2 regions of the Clostridium thermarum genome follow, and region 1 is predicted to be linked to the other one. Evidence: riboswitches for the same ligand, from Rfam matches in the RefSeq annotation. Region 1 holds a riboswitch; the other holds the start of a gene.
What was found. Region 1 has a riboswitch for lysine ahead of FHY60_RS10100 (transporter substrate-binding domain-containing protein). Riboswitches for the same ligand answer to the same signal wherever they lie in the genome.

Region 1 (8,639 bases):
GTCATCCTTATATTTATTGTATATATATTCTGAAGCAAAGTGATTCTTTATAACCTTGTCTTCTACTATTCCCATACCGGTTTCTTCTGTTGCCAGCTTGGCCAGTCTTATTCTTGCGTTAGTAGCCGCCATGGCAGCTTGACGGAATATTTCATCGACTTGCTCCTGAGTATAGGAAGCATATTTCTTTTGAGCCTCTCTAACCTGTTCTATTTTAATTTTTAGCTCTTCCTTATTTGTAACCTTCATATTGATTCCTCCTTTAAAAATATATTATTTTTTTAAAAGCTATAGGTAATTTTATTATGTTTAACAAAAAAGATTTTATTCATGGAACAAATATGTTATTATTTTAACATTTTGTTTTAAAATTTTTTTACCATATTTTATTGTTTGATTGAGTTTATTCCCATCTTTCGTCATTTATGTAATAATTCAATGTAGTTTTACTCAAATTTATTTATATAATATTATATTCACATTTGAGATATATTTTTATATTGTTAATAATTTAACAATTTTATATTACAATACTTTTTACGGCCTGTCAATACATATGATGAAAATTTTAAAAATAAAACAGTGAATTATTATGCTATTTTTCTTGAAGTATAGAACTGTTCCCTAGCCAGCCTTGATATTATTACACTATTACATTTAGTAACTTTTTAATATTATTGAAGCATATCAGGTTATTTTTTGTCAACAATGTTTTTTAATTAGTAATCGTTATCATTGCAACAAAATATCTTTCAGTAAAAAAATATATAAAAGCAGAATATTTCACCTTCTATCTCCAAACAATATTGTCATAAAGTAAATTCATCATTAAGTATTAAAAAGCAATAATAAATTAATGGAAAAAGTCGTTTAAAAGGAGGAATTCATATGAAATTTAAAGCGCTACTACTTACCTTCACAATTTTAAGTTCACTGATATTGGGCGTAGGCTGCGGAGGAAAGCAGACAGAACCAAGCAAACAACAGGAAACAACTCCTCCACAAACCACACCACCGGAAACAACTCCGGACGTTACCACCACCGCTTCAATTGTAAATGATGAAGCCGCCTTCGAAAAGGCAATAAGCAACACCGGAACATGGATCATAGCAACATTGAAAGATTTAACCTTCGATAAGGAACTAGTACTGGATGGTGAATTTAAAAACGGTAAAAAGGACGATGCTGGTAATGATATTATTCAGCGAAAGATAGCATTATACACTCAAAATGAAAATAGAGAAGTAACTAACAGGTTTACTTTGACTGCACCAAAGCTTACAATAAACAGTCCTAATGCCAGAATTCAAAGCGGAACCTTCAAAGGCGACTTATATGTTTCAGCTAAAAACTTCCAATTAGTAGATGCAACCGTGGAAGGAAATGTATTCTTTGCCTCCGAAGAAGCTCAATCCACTTTTAAGATGGATGATACTAGCAAAGTAACCGGAACAAAGGAACTTAAGAAGTAACCCAACGGATTTTAATCCTTACTTAAACTGATCCTAAGAAAGTTAAAATCCCTCTGAAACAAATAAAGTTTCAGAGGGATTTTAACTATCAGCCTGCTTGGCCCTTGATTCTATTATTTTAAGGTACGCTTGAGGAATTCTCTTGTACGTTCCTGAGTAGGATTATTGAAAATTTGCTCCGGTGTTCCTTCTTCTGCAATAACACCTTTGTCCATAAATACCACGCGGTCAGAAACTTCTTTGGCAAATCCCATCTCATGGGTGACAATGAGCATTGTCAGTCCGGACTCAGCAAGTTCCTTCATAACCTTTAAAACCTCTCCCACCATTTCCGGGTCTAGGGCTGAGGTTGGTTCATCAAAAAGCATAACATCCGGTTCCATTGACAGGGCTCGTGCTATAGCCACACGCTGTTTTTGACCGCCGGATAGCTGCTTTGGCTTGGCATGAATGTATTGCTCCATTCCAACTACTTTCAAATACTTCATAGCCACTTTTTCCGCTTCCTCTTTTGTACGTCTTAAAACTTTTATTTGTCCAACCATACAGTTGTTTAGTACATCATGATTATTGAACAAATTAAACTGCTGAAAAACCATGCCTAGCTTTGTTCTGTAGGCTCGTATATCGTGCTTATCATCTAATATATTTTCACCCTTATAAATTATTTGACCTCCACTGGGCTTTTCCAATAGGTTAATACAGCGAAGAAGGGTTGATTTGCCTGAACCGGAGGAGCCGATAATACACACTACTTCTCCTTTGCTGACTGAAAAATCAATATCTTTTAGAACTTCATGACTTCCAAAGGATTTACTTAAATGTTGAATATCAATTATTTTTTCCATGCTTTCTCCTCCTTTGCTTAGTACTTAAGGTCTTGCTTGCCTTTTGTTCTTTGAAGGGCAAGTTCCGGGGTCTCTACCTGCATTTGATTAGCATACATTATATAATTATCAGGCCCGTCCATTTTCTTTTCAACATAGCGAAGAATTCTTGTAACTGTAAAGGTCATAACAAAATAAATCACCGAAGTAACAAAGAAAGTGTCAAAGTAGGCAAAGTTAATTCCAGAAACAGACTTTGATTGGAAGTACAATTCAGTTACTGAAATTACGTTTAGCACAGAAGTATCCTTTATATTTATTACAAACTCATTACCGGTAGCCGGTAATATATTTCTGATTACCTGCGGCAATACCACATTAGCCATTGTTTGAATATGACTCATTCCAATGGCCTGTGCTGCTTCAAACTGGCCTTTATCGATGGATATTATACCGCCCCGGACAATTTCTGACATATAGGCACCGGTATTGATAGATACTATGAAGATTCCGGCAACTAATGGATTCATATCTATATCAAAGGCCTGCATAGATCCATAGTAGATCACCATGGCCTGGACAATCATAGGTGTACCACGGAATACTTCTACATAAACTGAAAGAATTGCATTTATCACGTTAAAAGCATATCTTCTGGGACCTCGTTCCGGCACTGGAACTGTACGGATAATCCCTATTATCAACCCAATTATAGAACCTATAACAGTACCAATAATAGATATTAATAGTGTTGTGCCAGCTCCCCGCAGGAACATTGGCCAATATTTCATGACTATTTTTATAATGGAATCTAAGGACATATTTGTATTTTCCCCCTTCAATTTATAAACCGAGTGCCGTTATATGCACCCGGTTTTAAAGAATAATTACTCATTTGCTGGCTGATTCTTAATAGCATTATCCATAATCTGCTTACGTTCATCCTCTGATATGTTTGCTAAGGCTTCATTGATTTTCTCTGTTAAGTCGCTGCCTTTTTTAAGTCCTACTGCTATAGCCGTATCTTCAGGTGAAGTCTCAAACCCAGTTGTAAACTCTATCATTTTAAAGTTACTGTTTGCTGCTTCTGCACTAACGCCTTCAGGACGCTCTGATACGTAACCATCAATCTTACCGGACTCTAACGCAACTCTCATTGCAGGAAAATTATCCATGGCTGTTTGCTTATCCACACCCTTAATCTGATCTATAACTGTGTAGTGGAAGGTATTCAATTGTGCAGTAATTTTTGCTCCGCTGAAATCCTGAATAGAAGTAGCTCCATCATACTTTCCGCCCTTCTTAACTACCATTACCAAGTCTGAAGTATAATAGTTATCTGAAAAGTCAATAGCCTCTTTACGCTTTTCTGTCGGTGACATACCTGCAATGATGGCATCTATTTTACCTGAAGTAAGAGCTGGAATCAGTCCCTCCCATTCAGTCTTTACAATTACAAGTTCCTTACCTAAGCTATCTGCTATTTTCTTAGCTATCTCAACGTCGTATCCTCCGGCATAATCTGAACTTCCTTGAATTTTTACCCCACCGTTGGACTCATTCATTTGAGTCCAGTTAAAAGGAGCATATCCAGCTTCCATACCTACCTTAAAGGTTCCCTTAGAACTGCCCCCTTTAGCTGTACAACCAGAAAGCAGCATAATAGCTGATAATGACGCTGCGATTAATAATGATAATTTTTTTCTCATAATTAATTTCCCCCTTGAAAAATAATATAATTTTTATAAATCCCTTAAATATAAAGCTAACTTACCATTTGGGGGCATCTTTTAAAATACAAAAAAAGACCTGAGGATGTCCTCAGGCCGCAAAACGCACAGCTGCCTAGTACCCCTACCATTCCCAAATGAGATAGCACAACTCAATAAACCGGGTAATTTATTGAGACAGTCCTGCAGCTCTTAACTGCAGACCCAGCAAATAATACGGAGAAAGTATTATAAGCTTCGGCGATATTTCCTTCTTCCTAGGTTCATAGCTTTCTCAGACTCCGCTAGGAACTGTTAAATACCGCGCCTCTACCCCACCTGTAAAAGTGAGGTCCTATTAAATTTTAAATATAGTGTACAATATCATTAACAATCTGTCAACCCATATATTTTAAGATTTTTACTTCAAACTTTCAATAAAGTATTAGCCCCATTGATTTAATAAAACTTGCTTTCTCCTCTAATCTCATCCGATGAGGCCCTATATTTTCTCATTTAACTAAAACACTTTCATATTTCACCGCTTTAATGGATTTGAAATGGTAAATTTATAGGTTTATACTATACTTGGACAATTTACCTTATTTTTATCTTTTATATTTTATCATTTAAGTTACGAAAGCTGGTGTTAAATAATATGAATTTTAACTTTTTACGTCAGAATACGGAGCAGAGACGTGATCTAATACTTAATGGTCCTATATCCTCTACTCTTTTTCTACTGTCCTTTCCAACCTTAATGATGGGATTGGTTCAGTCGATTATGCCGGTTATGGATGGTATTTTTATAAATAACCTTATAGGAACCATTGGTGCCAGTGCCATCACCTACAGCGGCCCGATTATCAATATGATGATTGCTCTTGCACAGGGCCTCAGCGTTGCAGGAATGGCCTTGATGGGCCAGATGAATGGCCGGGGAAATTATAAGGGTGTGAAGCATGTTTCAACGCAAATCGTTGTATTTGCATTTTTAATTGGTTGCATAACTGCTCCAATACTTTATCTACTGGCTTACCCTGTATCATCAAATGTTGACGCTCAAATCGCCCATGATGTATTTTTGTATCTTGCATTAAATTCCTTGGTATTACCTTTTTCATTTTTAGAATCCATATATAATGCCATAAAAAATGCCAGCGGAAAACCTGAGGCTACTTTTATTAGAATGGTAATTATGCTTATTTTAAAAATCATATTCAACGTAGTATTTATCATTGTTTTCCCACTTGGCTTAGTTGGTTCTGTTATGTCTTCTCTGCTATCAAATATCCTAATTTGTCTTTGGATGTTTTATGAGCTATTTATAAAGAAAGGAGAAGATAGGTTAACCCTAAAGGGCTTTAAATTTGATACTAAAGTATTGCTCAAATTGATTACTATAGGAATTCCTTCTATGCTATCAAGCTTAATGCTAAACCTGGGATTCTTCCTTATAAATAACGAAACTGAGAAATATGGCCCCATAGTACTTACAGGTCAGGGAATCGCAAACAATATAACTTCTGTCTGCTTTAATCTTCCCTCAGCCTTTGGATCTGCAGTAACTACAATGGTAAGTATGAACATTGGTGCCGGCCAAAGTGCAAAAGCAAAAAAGACCTGTTTCCAGGCCTGCTTGGTAAGTGCAGCTACTGCAGCAATTTTAATAGCCATAGTGCTGCCCTTGTCTTCCAGTCTTACAACGCTGTTTACCAATGAGCAAGAGGTTCTCACTGTAGCTAACAGATCGCTGAACATATATATTTACTCGGTTATTGGCTTTGGTGTATGTATGGTTCAGCAAGGTGCCTTCATCGGCCTGGGCCGAACAAGACTGCCTCTGGTTATAAGTTTACTTAGAATTTGGCTGCTAAGATACCTATTTATTTTAGCAACGGAGCGTGTGCTAGGTTTCTATTCCGTATTCTGGGGCAATCTTTTTTCAAATTACGCAGCAGCCATAATATCAACCATAATAATTTTAAGAACAAAATGGGTTTCAGCCATTTCTCTTAAGGAAAATAAAAGCAACACCACTAAACCCGCATCAGTAGTTTAGCAATATAAAAAGAAAGTGCTCGCCACTTTCTTTTTTTCTTCCCCCTTGACACTTATAAGAGGGAATTTTATACTACATGCAGTGCTGACTACGTGATGAATCATGCTATAATTCTGATTAAAGAAGGAGATTACAGAATGTTATCTTTAAGGAATATAGAGAAGAGCTACACTACCGGTGCTTTTACCCAAGTAGCCTTAACTGGAATCAATTTGAGTTTCAGAGAAAATGAGTTTGTAGCTATTCTTGGTGCCAGTGGTTCAGGAAAAACCACTTTTTTAAATATCATTGGCGGACTTGATAGATATGACAGCGGTGATTTGATTATCAACGGTAAATCCACAAAGGAATTTTCTGATTTAGACTGGGACGCATACAGAAACAACAGTGTAGGCTTTATTTTTCAAAGCTATAATCTGATTCCCCACCTAAGCATCATAGATAATGTTGAAATGGGCATGACCTTGAGTGGCATTACTGCCAGGGCTAAAAGAAACAAGGCCTTGACAGTGCTTGAAAGAGTGGGGCTGAAGGAACATATACATAAGAAGCCAAATCAGCTATCCGGTGGTCAAATGCAGAGGGTTGCCATAGCCAGGGCCTTGGCCAACGATCCTGATATAATCCTTGCTGATGAACCTACAGGTGCCCTAGACTCTGTGACAAGCAGGCAGATAATGGACTTAATTATGGAGATATCAAAGGACAAACTTGTCATCATGGTCACTCATAATTCTGAATTGGCCCATACCTATGCCAGTAGAATTGTGGAGTTTAGAGATGGAGAAGTAATAGCTGATTCTAATCCCCTAGAAGAAAAAGAGATCAATGCAGAGTACAGCCTAAAAAAAACAAAGATGAGTTTTTTCACTGCCTTAAAGCTATCTGCTACCAATATAAAGACCAAAAAAGGCAGAACCTTTCTCACTGCCTTTGCTTCAAGCATTGGGATTATTGGTATTGCACTGATTTTGTCACTGTCTAACGGCTTTGATAAGCAAATTAAAAACTTTGAAGCAGGCACTTTGTCTACCTTCCCTATAATGATTACACAGACCACGGCGGAGATAGATCCTGAGGTATTAAAGCAGCAGAGGAATGATATGCTTGGCCTTTCAAAAGACGAAGATGATTATCCAAATGTTAATGTGATATATCCAAAGGAACCTATGAGCGAAAAGATTACCCATACCAATATATTCACAGATGAATATATTGAGCATATAGAAGCCATTGACCCAAAATTGATAGCAGGGATATCCTATACCAGGATGTTAAATATCAATCTCTTAAAAAGGCAAGGTGATACTGCTAACTTAGTTAAAACAAATCCCATGAACTTCAGATCTTTTCCAAAAACCTTAGCCCCTAAAGGCCCCAGCTTTTTGGAAAGAAACTACGACGTGCTGGCCGGTACTTACCCTAAGGAAGTCAATGACCTTGTTCTTATAGTAGATAAAAAGAATGGGGTGGAAAGAAATGTCCTTCAAGCCTTTGGCCTAGACTATAAATCAGAAAGTATAGCCTTTCGGGATATACTTGGATACGAACTAAGGGTTGTTTTGAATAATGACTATTATAAAGAGGAAGGAGCTCTCTTTACCATTAATGGAGACCCAAGCAACCTAATTGACCTATATAATAAAGAAAGCACCATAAAGCTTAAGGTTGCAGGCATTCTAAGACCCAAGAGGGAAGTTAAGGTTTCAATTTTTCCTCCGGGTTTTGCATATTCTGATGAGTTAGTTGAAATGATTCAAAAGGATGCTGAAAATTCAGAAATTGTATTGATGCAATTGGTCAGCGACTATAATGTCTTAACTGGGGAACCCTTCGACATTACCAGTCCGGAAGACCTTTCCTCTAAAACCATGCTCCTGTCCAATTTAGGAGCTTATAAGACCCCCTATATGATTTCTATTTTCCCCTTAGATTTCGATGCAAAAGACCAGATCTTAGCTCATTTGGACAAATATAATGTTGGTAAGGCTGAGGAAGATCAAGTGATATATACCGATTTGGCCGGTACAGTTACAGAGATGTCCGGTAGTATTATGAATGCCATTACCTTAGTGCTCATCGCCTTTGCTGCAATTTCACTAATCGTATCCCTGATCATGGTGGGCATCATAACTTACATTTCAGTTTTGGAAAGAACCAGGGAAATTGGTGTCCTAAGAGCCTTAGGAGCCCGTAAAAAAGACATTACCCGGGTATTTAATGCCGAGACCTTCATAATAGGCCTGTGCTCAGGTATACTTGGCATATTTATTGCCTGGCTCCTAATCTTCCCAATCAATAATTTCATAGAGATCAAAACCGATTTAACTAATGTGGCCCAACTAAATCCACTTCACGCCCTAGGCTTGATCCTTTTAAGCCTTCTCCTGACTATACTGGGCGGTACAATACCGGCAAAAATGGCAGCTGGAAAAGACCCTGTTGAAGCTCTAAGAGCGGAATAGAATTGCTATTGACAATGGACAATGGACATTTGACAATCGACAATTTAGGAAATGCTGTCCTATCCAGCTTGAATTAATGGACAGAAAATTGGAAAGTGGAGGG
Region 2 (8,639 bases), 260 kb from region 1:
AATACTGTGATGGGGATGATATGGAATTAATTGTGCTTGTAAATTCCAAAGAATACTGACATCGTAATTAATATTTTTTTCAATTCCATTAGCAATGTTATTGAGAGTATCCAAAGAGTGCTTGTCTAAAATTAGGAAAGCTATGAGTTTAGTTTCGGGATAACATTTCGGCATAATTATACCCCCTTGCAGTTAAGGTTGATATGAAATTTAATAAGATTAAAAAATGCATTAAATATATTTCACAATATATATTTTACTATAAACCAAAAGTTTTTCAATAGAAATTGTACAAAGCGCTTTATTTATTGTTAAAATAAACAATATAATATATACTAGATATTATAAATAAAATAAATTTAAAATAACATTAAAGGAGGACTTGTAATGAGATATACACCAGCAGCAAACAGATACGAATCTATGAAGTATAATCGATGCGGAAAAAGTGGATTACTTCTGCCGGCTGTCTCCTTAGGATTATGGCATAATTTTGGAGGTATTAACACTTTTGAGAATATGAGAGATATGTCGAAGACTGCCTTTGATTGTGGTATAACTCACTTTGATTTAGCTAATAATTATGGACCACCACCAGGATCAGCAGAAGAAAACTTTGGAAGAATTCTAAAAGAAGATTTTAGAAATTACAGAGACGAGTTAATTATATCCACTAAGGCCGGTTATGGCATGTGGCCGGGACCATATGGCGACTGGGGATCAAGAAAATATTTAATTTCTAGTCTGGATCAAAGCTTAAAAAGACTTCAATTGGATTATGTTGATATATTCTATCATCACCGTCCGGATCCTAACACTCCATTAGAGGAAACCATGACTGCTCTTCATGATATTGTTAAACAGGGAAAGGCCTTGTATGTTGGCATATCAAATTACAATGCAGAAGATACGAAAAAAGCAGCACAGATAATGAGAGAGTTAGGTACTCCATTACTTATTCATCAACCAAACTACTCTATGCTTAACAGATGGATTGAAGACGGGTTGCAAGAAATTCTGGAAGAAGAGGGGATGGGTTGCATAGCCTTTAGTCCACTGGCACAGGGAAAGCTTACCACCAAGTATATTAATGGAATTCCAGAGGACTCAAGAGCTGCTGGGGCTTCTGTATTCCTGACAAAGGAAGCAATCACAGAGGATTTATTGACAAAGGTTAGGGCCTTAAACAAAGTTGCAGAGGAAAGGGGCCAGACTCTTGCTCAAATGGCTCTAGCTTGGGTGCTTAGAAAAAATAAAGTAACTTCTGTGCTTATTGGCGCAAGTAAGTCCTCTCAGATATTAGAGAATGTTAGAATAGTTGAAAAGCTTGAATTTACAGAGGATGAGCTGACAAGAATCGATGAGATATTAAATAAATAGTTTTAGTAGAGTGAGGGGCTATAAATGTATCCATTAAAGTTTGAAAGCATCTATTTTGAAAAGATCTGGGGAGGAAGAGAGCTTGAAACCTTAAAGGTGGATTTACCTGAAGGTGATATTGGAGAAAGCTGGGACGTCGCCTGCCATGAGGATGGTACAAGTAAAGTAGCCAACGGCGAATTAAAAGGTATGTCCCTAGATAAGCTCATTGTAGCTAAAGGTGATCAATTAGTTGGAACCAAAATTAGTAAAGACAGATTTCCATTATTATTAAAGCTGATTAATTCCAATGATAAATTGTCCATACAGGTTCACCCTGATGATGAATATGGTTTCAGGGTTGAAAATGGGCCTGGAAAGACAGAGGCATGGTATGTAGTGGATGCAAAAGAAGGTGCTGAGCTCATAGTTGGAGTTAAGGAAGGCTGTACAAAGGAACAATTCAGAAAGGCTATAGAAGAAGGAACACTGGAGCAGTATATGAATAAGGTTAAAATAAAGAAGGGCGAGACCTACTTCATCAGGAGCGGTTTGATGCATGCAATTTGCGAAGGTGCCATAATAGCAGAAATACAGCAGAACTCTAATACTACCTACAGGGTTTATGACTATAACAGAGGCAGAGAAGTACATATAGACAAAGCCATGGAAGTAGTTAATTTAAACCTTAAGGGTAAAAAGAGTGAAGGATTAAAGATAGAGAAGGATGGCTATACTAAAACCTATCTATGTCTGGCAAAAGAATTTTCTTTGGAGAAGTACGATGTGGAGAAAGAACTCACAGAATACAGCGACCCTGAGAGATTCTTTATCTTCACCTGCGTTGAGGGCAGCGGAGTAATAGAATATAACAATGGGAGTGAAACCATCACCAGAGGTGAAAGTGTTCTCATACCTGCAGCCTTAGGAAAGTATATCTTTAAAGGCAAGATGGTTGTCCTAAAGAGCTACGTTCCTGATGTAAGCAAAGTAGAAAAGGAAATACTTGAAGTGATTAAAGGCTAGAAAGAAAGTGCATAGCACTTTCTTTAACAATGAGTAATGAGCAATGAGTAATTAAGGAGGGTTTTTCTCCGCTTTACTACGAAAAATCTTTAATTTTATAATTTTTATAGGCATGCCATAGCATGCCAAATTTTTTAAGAAACAGTAGATGAATAAGTTTTAATTAGCAACACTTTTCTAAAACAGAGCATCATATAGTAAGAAACTCATTACTCGTTACTAATTACAAAACTACCAATCAGAGAAGTCTTTGTCTACGGTGATAATGCAATTATATTGTGGATGGAGCTTTCTAACCTTATTATTTATGGCTTCTTTAAGTTTACTTACATGGTCTGAGGATATCTTTCCGGAGGTTCCTATAACAATATCAAAGATAATGTTCTTATGCTCTCCTTCACCTACAATTCTAAAGTCATGCATGGACTTGACTTGTTGAAATTGTAATAAGATCTCTTCAATCTGTCTTCTTGTCTCGTGAATTTCCTCATCATCGACATTGATGGGATCCATATGGATTAGTAAAATTATATTCAGTCTTTCTGAAATTTCTCTTTCTGCATCATCAATTACGTTATGAATTTTTACTATATTTATATTAGCCGGGACTTCAGCGTGGATAGAAGCAATACACCTACCTGGGCCATAGTTGTGTATTATAAGATCATGCACCCCGCTGATATATTCATAGGACATGACAGCCTCCCTAATGGCCTTTACCAGTTCTGCATCAGGGGCTTCTCCCAGCAGCGGATTTAGTGTTTCCTTTACCAGTTTAAAGCCATTGTAGAGGATAAGCAGTGCTACTGCAATACCAATATAACCATCAAGAGGAAAAGATGTCCACAATGACATCAACAGTGAAAAAGCCACAACACTGGAGGTAATTACGTCACCTAAAGCATCAAAGGAAGAAGCTTTTAAAGCGGAAGAGTCAATCCTTTTACCAATGAGACTATTAAAGCGAGAAATCCAAATCTTTGTCAATATAGATATCAGCATCAATACAAAGGGTATGGTTTCAAACTCAACCGGTGATGGATTAAGGATCCTATCAAAGGAGGATTTAACAAACTGCAGCCCAACGAACATTACCATGAAGGCTACTATCAAGGCAGAGATGTATTCATATCTTCCATGGCCAAAGGGATGCTCTTCATCTGCAGGCACATTAGATAACTTAAAGCCAATGATGGTCACCAAGGATGAGGCACTGTCGGTAAAATTATTGAAGGCATCAGCTGTTACAGCTATACTTTGGGTAAAAAGGCCCACCAGAAGCTTCATGACAAAGAGCAGCAGGTTTACAATAATACCAACAACACCGGCCAGCAGACCATAGGCAGAGCGAACCTTTCCGCTTTTTAAATTATCACTATCTTTTATAAAAATCTTTATTAATAATTTCCATAACATAAATAACACCCCATTTTGAGCAAAAGTATAAAGTACAAAATACAAAATCATAGGTATTGCCTATAAGCATAATAATAGTATATCATAAAAAGCATAATATTACATATTAAAAAGCCTAGATTATTTTGGAGGTGCGAGATGAAAGACAATAGAAAATATGCAGAGGAGCTTTTAGCTTTTATAAATGAAAGTCCTACCGCCTATCATGCGGTTTTAACTACAGAGGGAATTTTAAAGAATAAGGGATATGAAGAGCTTAAGGCTGAGGATAAATGGAATATTGTGGCCGGAGGAAAGTATTATACTAAAATAAATGATTCTGCCATTTTTGCTTTTAATGTAGGACTTGGAAACATAGAGGAACATGGTTTTAAAATAATTGGAGCCCATACGGATTCACCGGGGTTCAAAATAAAGCCTAACCCGGAAATCTGTGCAGAAGGCAAGTACATATCACTGAATACAGAGGTATATGGGGGACCTATAATGAATACCTGGTTGGATAGACCTCTTTCTGTGGCAGGAAGAGTTGCTGTCAGAACAAATGGTTTACTCCCTAAGACACTTTTTGTTAATATAAAAAGGCCAATTATGGTAATACCAAACCTGGCCATACATTTTAATAGACAAGCAAATGAAGGAGTTCCGGTAAATCCGCAAAAGCATACCCTTCCCTTACTGGCAGTTATCAAAGACACAGCAGAGAAGAATGAGTATTTAATTAAACTGCTTTCCAAGGAACTTAAGGTTGAAAAAGAAGAGATTTTAGACTTTGACCTATATTTGTATGAATACGGGAAAGGCTCCATTGTTGGCTCTGAAGAGGATTTTATCTCATCCGGAAGACTGGATAATTTGGCTATGGTTCATGCAGGCTTGGAAGCGCTAATAAATACGAATAACCAAGGCGGAGTAAATCTGTTAGCATGCTTTGACAATGAGGAAGTGGGAAGCTCTACAAGGCAGGGGGCAGATTCAGAAGTTCTTCCGCACATATTGGAGAGAATTTTATTATCCTTAGGAAAAGGAAGAGAGGAATTATTTAGGGCTTATGCTCAATCCTTTATGATTTCAGCTGATTTGGCTCATGCTATACATCCTAATTCCACTGAAAAATACGATCCAATAAATAGGGCTGTAATTAATGGCGGACCGGTGATTAAGGTAAGTGCAGCCCAAAAGTACACTTCAGACAGCGTAACTGCAGGAGTTTATGAAATGATATGCAAGAGGGCAGGGGTGCCAGTACAAAGATTTGTAAACCGATCAGATGAAAGAGGCGGATCAACCATAGGGCCGATATCTTCAACTCACTTGCCCATAAGATCTGTAGACATAGGAACACCAATACTTGCAATGCACTCTGTAAGAGAACTTGGTGGTGTGGACGATCATGGCTATGTAATTAAGTCCTTCATAGAATTCTTCAGCAATTAGTCATTACTCATTAACTATAAAATAGTGTTGCATATTGTGTATATTTATGCTAATATTAAGCTAATTTAATAAAGAGATACCTATGTTAGAGGTGCTGGAATTAATAGTATTCATGAAGAGCCGGCAGGCATTGACGCATGAAGAAAGGAATTCCAGCCGAAGAAAATGTTTTGGCAGAGGCGTTTTCTGGCTTTGCATAGAAGATATGCAAGGTTGTCACCGATTATGATGAGGTGGAGAGCTACAAGGTGCACAAAGTTGTATTTAGATCCCTATATCTATACAGCAAAGGTGTTCCTTTGCTGTATTTTTATTATCTAAATATTATTTTTATGAGTCAGATCCACGGATAAACTTTACAATACTAAAATATTATTTTGGTGAATTTATAGAAATGCTCACATCCTTTACTTTTATGGATAAAATAGTAATAGATGAAATTATTACTAGGTCATCTGTAGTGTAATTAGGAATGAAGAATACCTCTAGGGGGCCGATAGAATGTCTGAAATATTTAGTATAAACAATAATGATAACTTTTATGAAATACATAAAATCTGTGCCCTTAAGAGGGAAAATAAATTAAGAGCCATAGAAGTAGTTGAAAGTGCCCTTTGAGCTTAAAAATTGAGGATGGAGGGATAAAAAATGAGGTTGTTTGGTAGTATGAATATAATAGATAATGAACTCACAGTAGGTGGTGTAAAGTGTACAGATATGGTAAAGGAGTTTGGTACACCCCTGTATGTTTATGACGAGGAGCTATTAAGAGACAACTGCAGGAGATACATCAAAGCTTTCAAAGTGAATGAAAATAAAAATAGAGTTGCATATGCAGGAAAGGCGTTTCTTACATTGACAATGTGTAACATAATAAAAGAGGAAGGTCTATGTTTGGATGTGGTATCCGGAGGAGAACTATATACGGCATACAAAAGTGGATTTCCCATGGAAAGGGTTTATTTTCATGGAAATAATAAGACTGTGGAAGAAATTGAGATGGGTGTTAAGCTGGGAGTAGGCAGGTTTGTAGTGGATAATTTCTCAGAAATAGAAATTATCAGTGCAGTTGCAGGTGAATACAAGGTAAATCAGAACATTCTGCTTCGTCTTACACCAGGCATAGAAGCACATACCCATGATTATATAAAGACTGGGCAGGTAGATTCCAAGTTTGGCTTTACCCTGCTGAATAATAACACTTTAAAGGCTGTGAAAAGTGCAATTGAAAAGGAAAATGTAGAACTGGTGGGAATACACTGCCATATTGGGTCTCAGATTTTTGAAACAGAGCCCTATAAGGATGCTACAAATATAATGTTGACTTTAATGCAGAATATCTATGATGAGACAGGATATATGCTTTCTGAACTGGACTTAGGCGGTGGTTTTGGTATCTACTATAAAGAAGGGGATAAGCCTTACAGTATTGAAGAGTATTGCAGTAAAATAATTGAGACTTATGAAGAAAAGTGCAAGGAGCTCACCATTGTGCCGCCGATGCTGACCATTGAACCTGGCAGATCCATAGTCGGTAATGCCGGTATTACACTATATACTGTAGGGGCTATAAAGGAAATTCCGGAAATAAGAAAGTATGTGGCTGTGGATGGAGGAATGACTGACAATATAAGACCAGCCCTATATAGAGCCCAATATGAATGTGTTATAGCCAACAAAGTCAAAGGTGGAGAAAGTGAGCAGGTTACCATCTCAGGGAAATGCTGTGAATCTGGAGATATACTATTGACTGATATAACTATACCTGAAGTTAAAAGTGGAGATATACTGGCAGTGCTTTCCACAGGAGCATATGGATATTCTATGGCAAGTAACTATAATAAAATACCTAAGGCTGCAGTTGTGATGGCGTCAAAGGGTACAACAAGACTTATTTGCAGGAGAGAGACCTACGAGGACGTTATAAAAAATGAAATAATGTAACATCTATGAAAGAAGTGGCGAAGGCCACTTTTTTTTATATTTTCCTGTTTTTTAGGTAATAATAATTTAAGGCACATAAAAAGTTACTGGTTTTGGAGGGAGATATGGGATGATATATATATACTTATCAATTTTGACTGCAGCCTTATTCTGGATAATCCATATTGCTTTAGAGGACTATGAATATATTGATGAAAATATAATGGAGGACGTTCCCAACATATATGTAAACAATGAAGACCTGGAAAAACACGCAGTACAGATTTCAACTCACTTTTCTGAAACAAAAAAAATGAACTCAAAGAGAAGGCTTATAAAAAGCCTTGACAAGAGTTTTCAAAATATATTGAAGGGTTATGACTATATTGATAAGGAAGCTGATAGCAAGAGAGAGATGGTTCCGGCAGCGGAGTGGCTGTTAGACAATCTGTATTTGATTCAAAAAGAATATAAAGATATAAAGTCAAATATGCCTGAAAGCTACTATAAAAACCTTCCGGTTATTAGTAAAGGAATAATGAAGGGATATCCGAGAGTTTATCAGATTGCTGTAGAAATAATATCACATACGGACGGTTTGGTAGATGAAGTAAGAATAGAGAGATTTATAAATGCTTATCAGAAGAATACCATTTTAACCAGCGGTGAACTATGGGCGCTGCCCATTATGCTTAGAATCGCATTGATTCAAAACATAAGCCATATCGTAGAAAAGATAGTTTATGCCTTAAAGGAAAAAAGGCAGGGGGAGATTGTTGCAGACAGAGTAATTAATGCCTATGCCGATAAGAAACTAAAGCAGGAAATTGAGATATTGAAGAATACAAAGTTCAATTTTTCCTCTCATTTCGTGGAAAGGATTATAAAAGTAATCAGAGATAATGGAGTTGACAGTGACGAAGTTTACACATGGTTGAATGAGAATTTGGAAGCTAACCAATCCAATATAGAAAAGACTGTCAGCAGAGAACATAGAAAACAGGCCAATTACCAGATTTCTCTTGGAAATAGTATAAATTCTATAAGGGTTTTGGGGGCATTAGATTGGAAGCACTCCTTTGAAAAGTTAAGTTATGTGGAGCAAATCCTAAAGGATGACCCGGCACAGATTTATTCAAAGATGGATTTTGAGTCCAGAGATAATTATAGACACAGTTTGGAGGTATTGGCCAGAAAAGCTAGGATTGGAGAAGCCCTCGTAGCAAAAAAGGTCATAGAATGTGCAAAAAGCGAGGATAAAGAGGAGTCAGAGCTGTATAAGAAGCATATTGGGTACTACCTAATAGATGATGGAATAAATATTTTAAAGAAGAAGATAAAGTATAAGCCGGGAATTCCCGACAGGCTGGCTGATACAATAAAAAATCATCCTCTGTTTTTCTATCTGGGGATATTAATTTGCGGCATGGGCCTTATAGGAACTGCTACACTGTTAATAAGCTTATCAAGAGATAATA

Region 2: linked by a shared signal. The riboswitch ahead of lysA (diaminopimelate decarboxylase) and the one ahead of FHY60_RS10100 (transporter substrate-binding domain-containing protein) in region 1 are both predicted to bind lysine.

The regions. Positions count from the first base shown of each region.
Region 1 is NZ_CP040924.1:2,219,534-2,228,172, forward strand. Features, by position in the region: gene adhE (bifunctional acetaldehyde-CoA/alcohol dehydrogenase) at 1-249, opposite strand, end outside; gene FHY60_RS10085 (hypothetical protein) at 889-1,473, shown strand; gene FHY60_RS10090 (amino acid ABC transporter ATP-binding protein) at 1,587-2,321, opposite strand; gene FHY60_RS10095 (amino acid ABC transporter permease) at 2,339-3,121, opposite strand; gene FHY60_RS10100 (transporter substrate-binding domain-containing protein) at 3,188-4,009, opposite strand; lysine riboswitch at 4,166-4,350, opposite strand; gene FHY60_RS10105 (MATE family efflux transporter) at 4,668-6,071, shown strand; gene FHY60_RS10110 (ABC transporter ATP-binding protein/permease) at 6,209-8,536, shown strand.
Region 2 is NZ_CP040924.1:2,483,922-2,492,560, reverse strand. Features, by position in the region: gene FHY60_RS11190 (hypothetical protein) at 1-174, opposite strand, end outside; gene mgrA (L-glyceraldehyde 3-phosphate reductase) at 388-1,380, shown strand; gene FHY60_RS11180 (type I phosphomannose isomerase catalytic subunit) at 1,405-2,385, shown strand; gene FHY60_RS11175 (cation diffusion facilitator family transporter) at 2,617-3,801, opposite strand; gene FHY60_RS11170 (M18 family aminopeptidase) at 3,940-5,238, shown strand; lysine riboswitch at 5,317-5,490, shown strand; gene lysA (diaminopimelate decarboxylase) at 5,887-7,182, shown strand; gene FHY60_RS11160 (glycoside hydrolase family 94 protein) at 7,292-8,639, shown strand, end outside.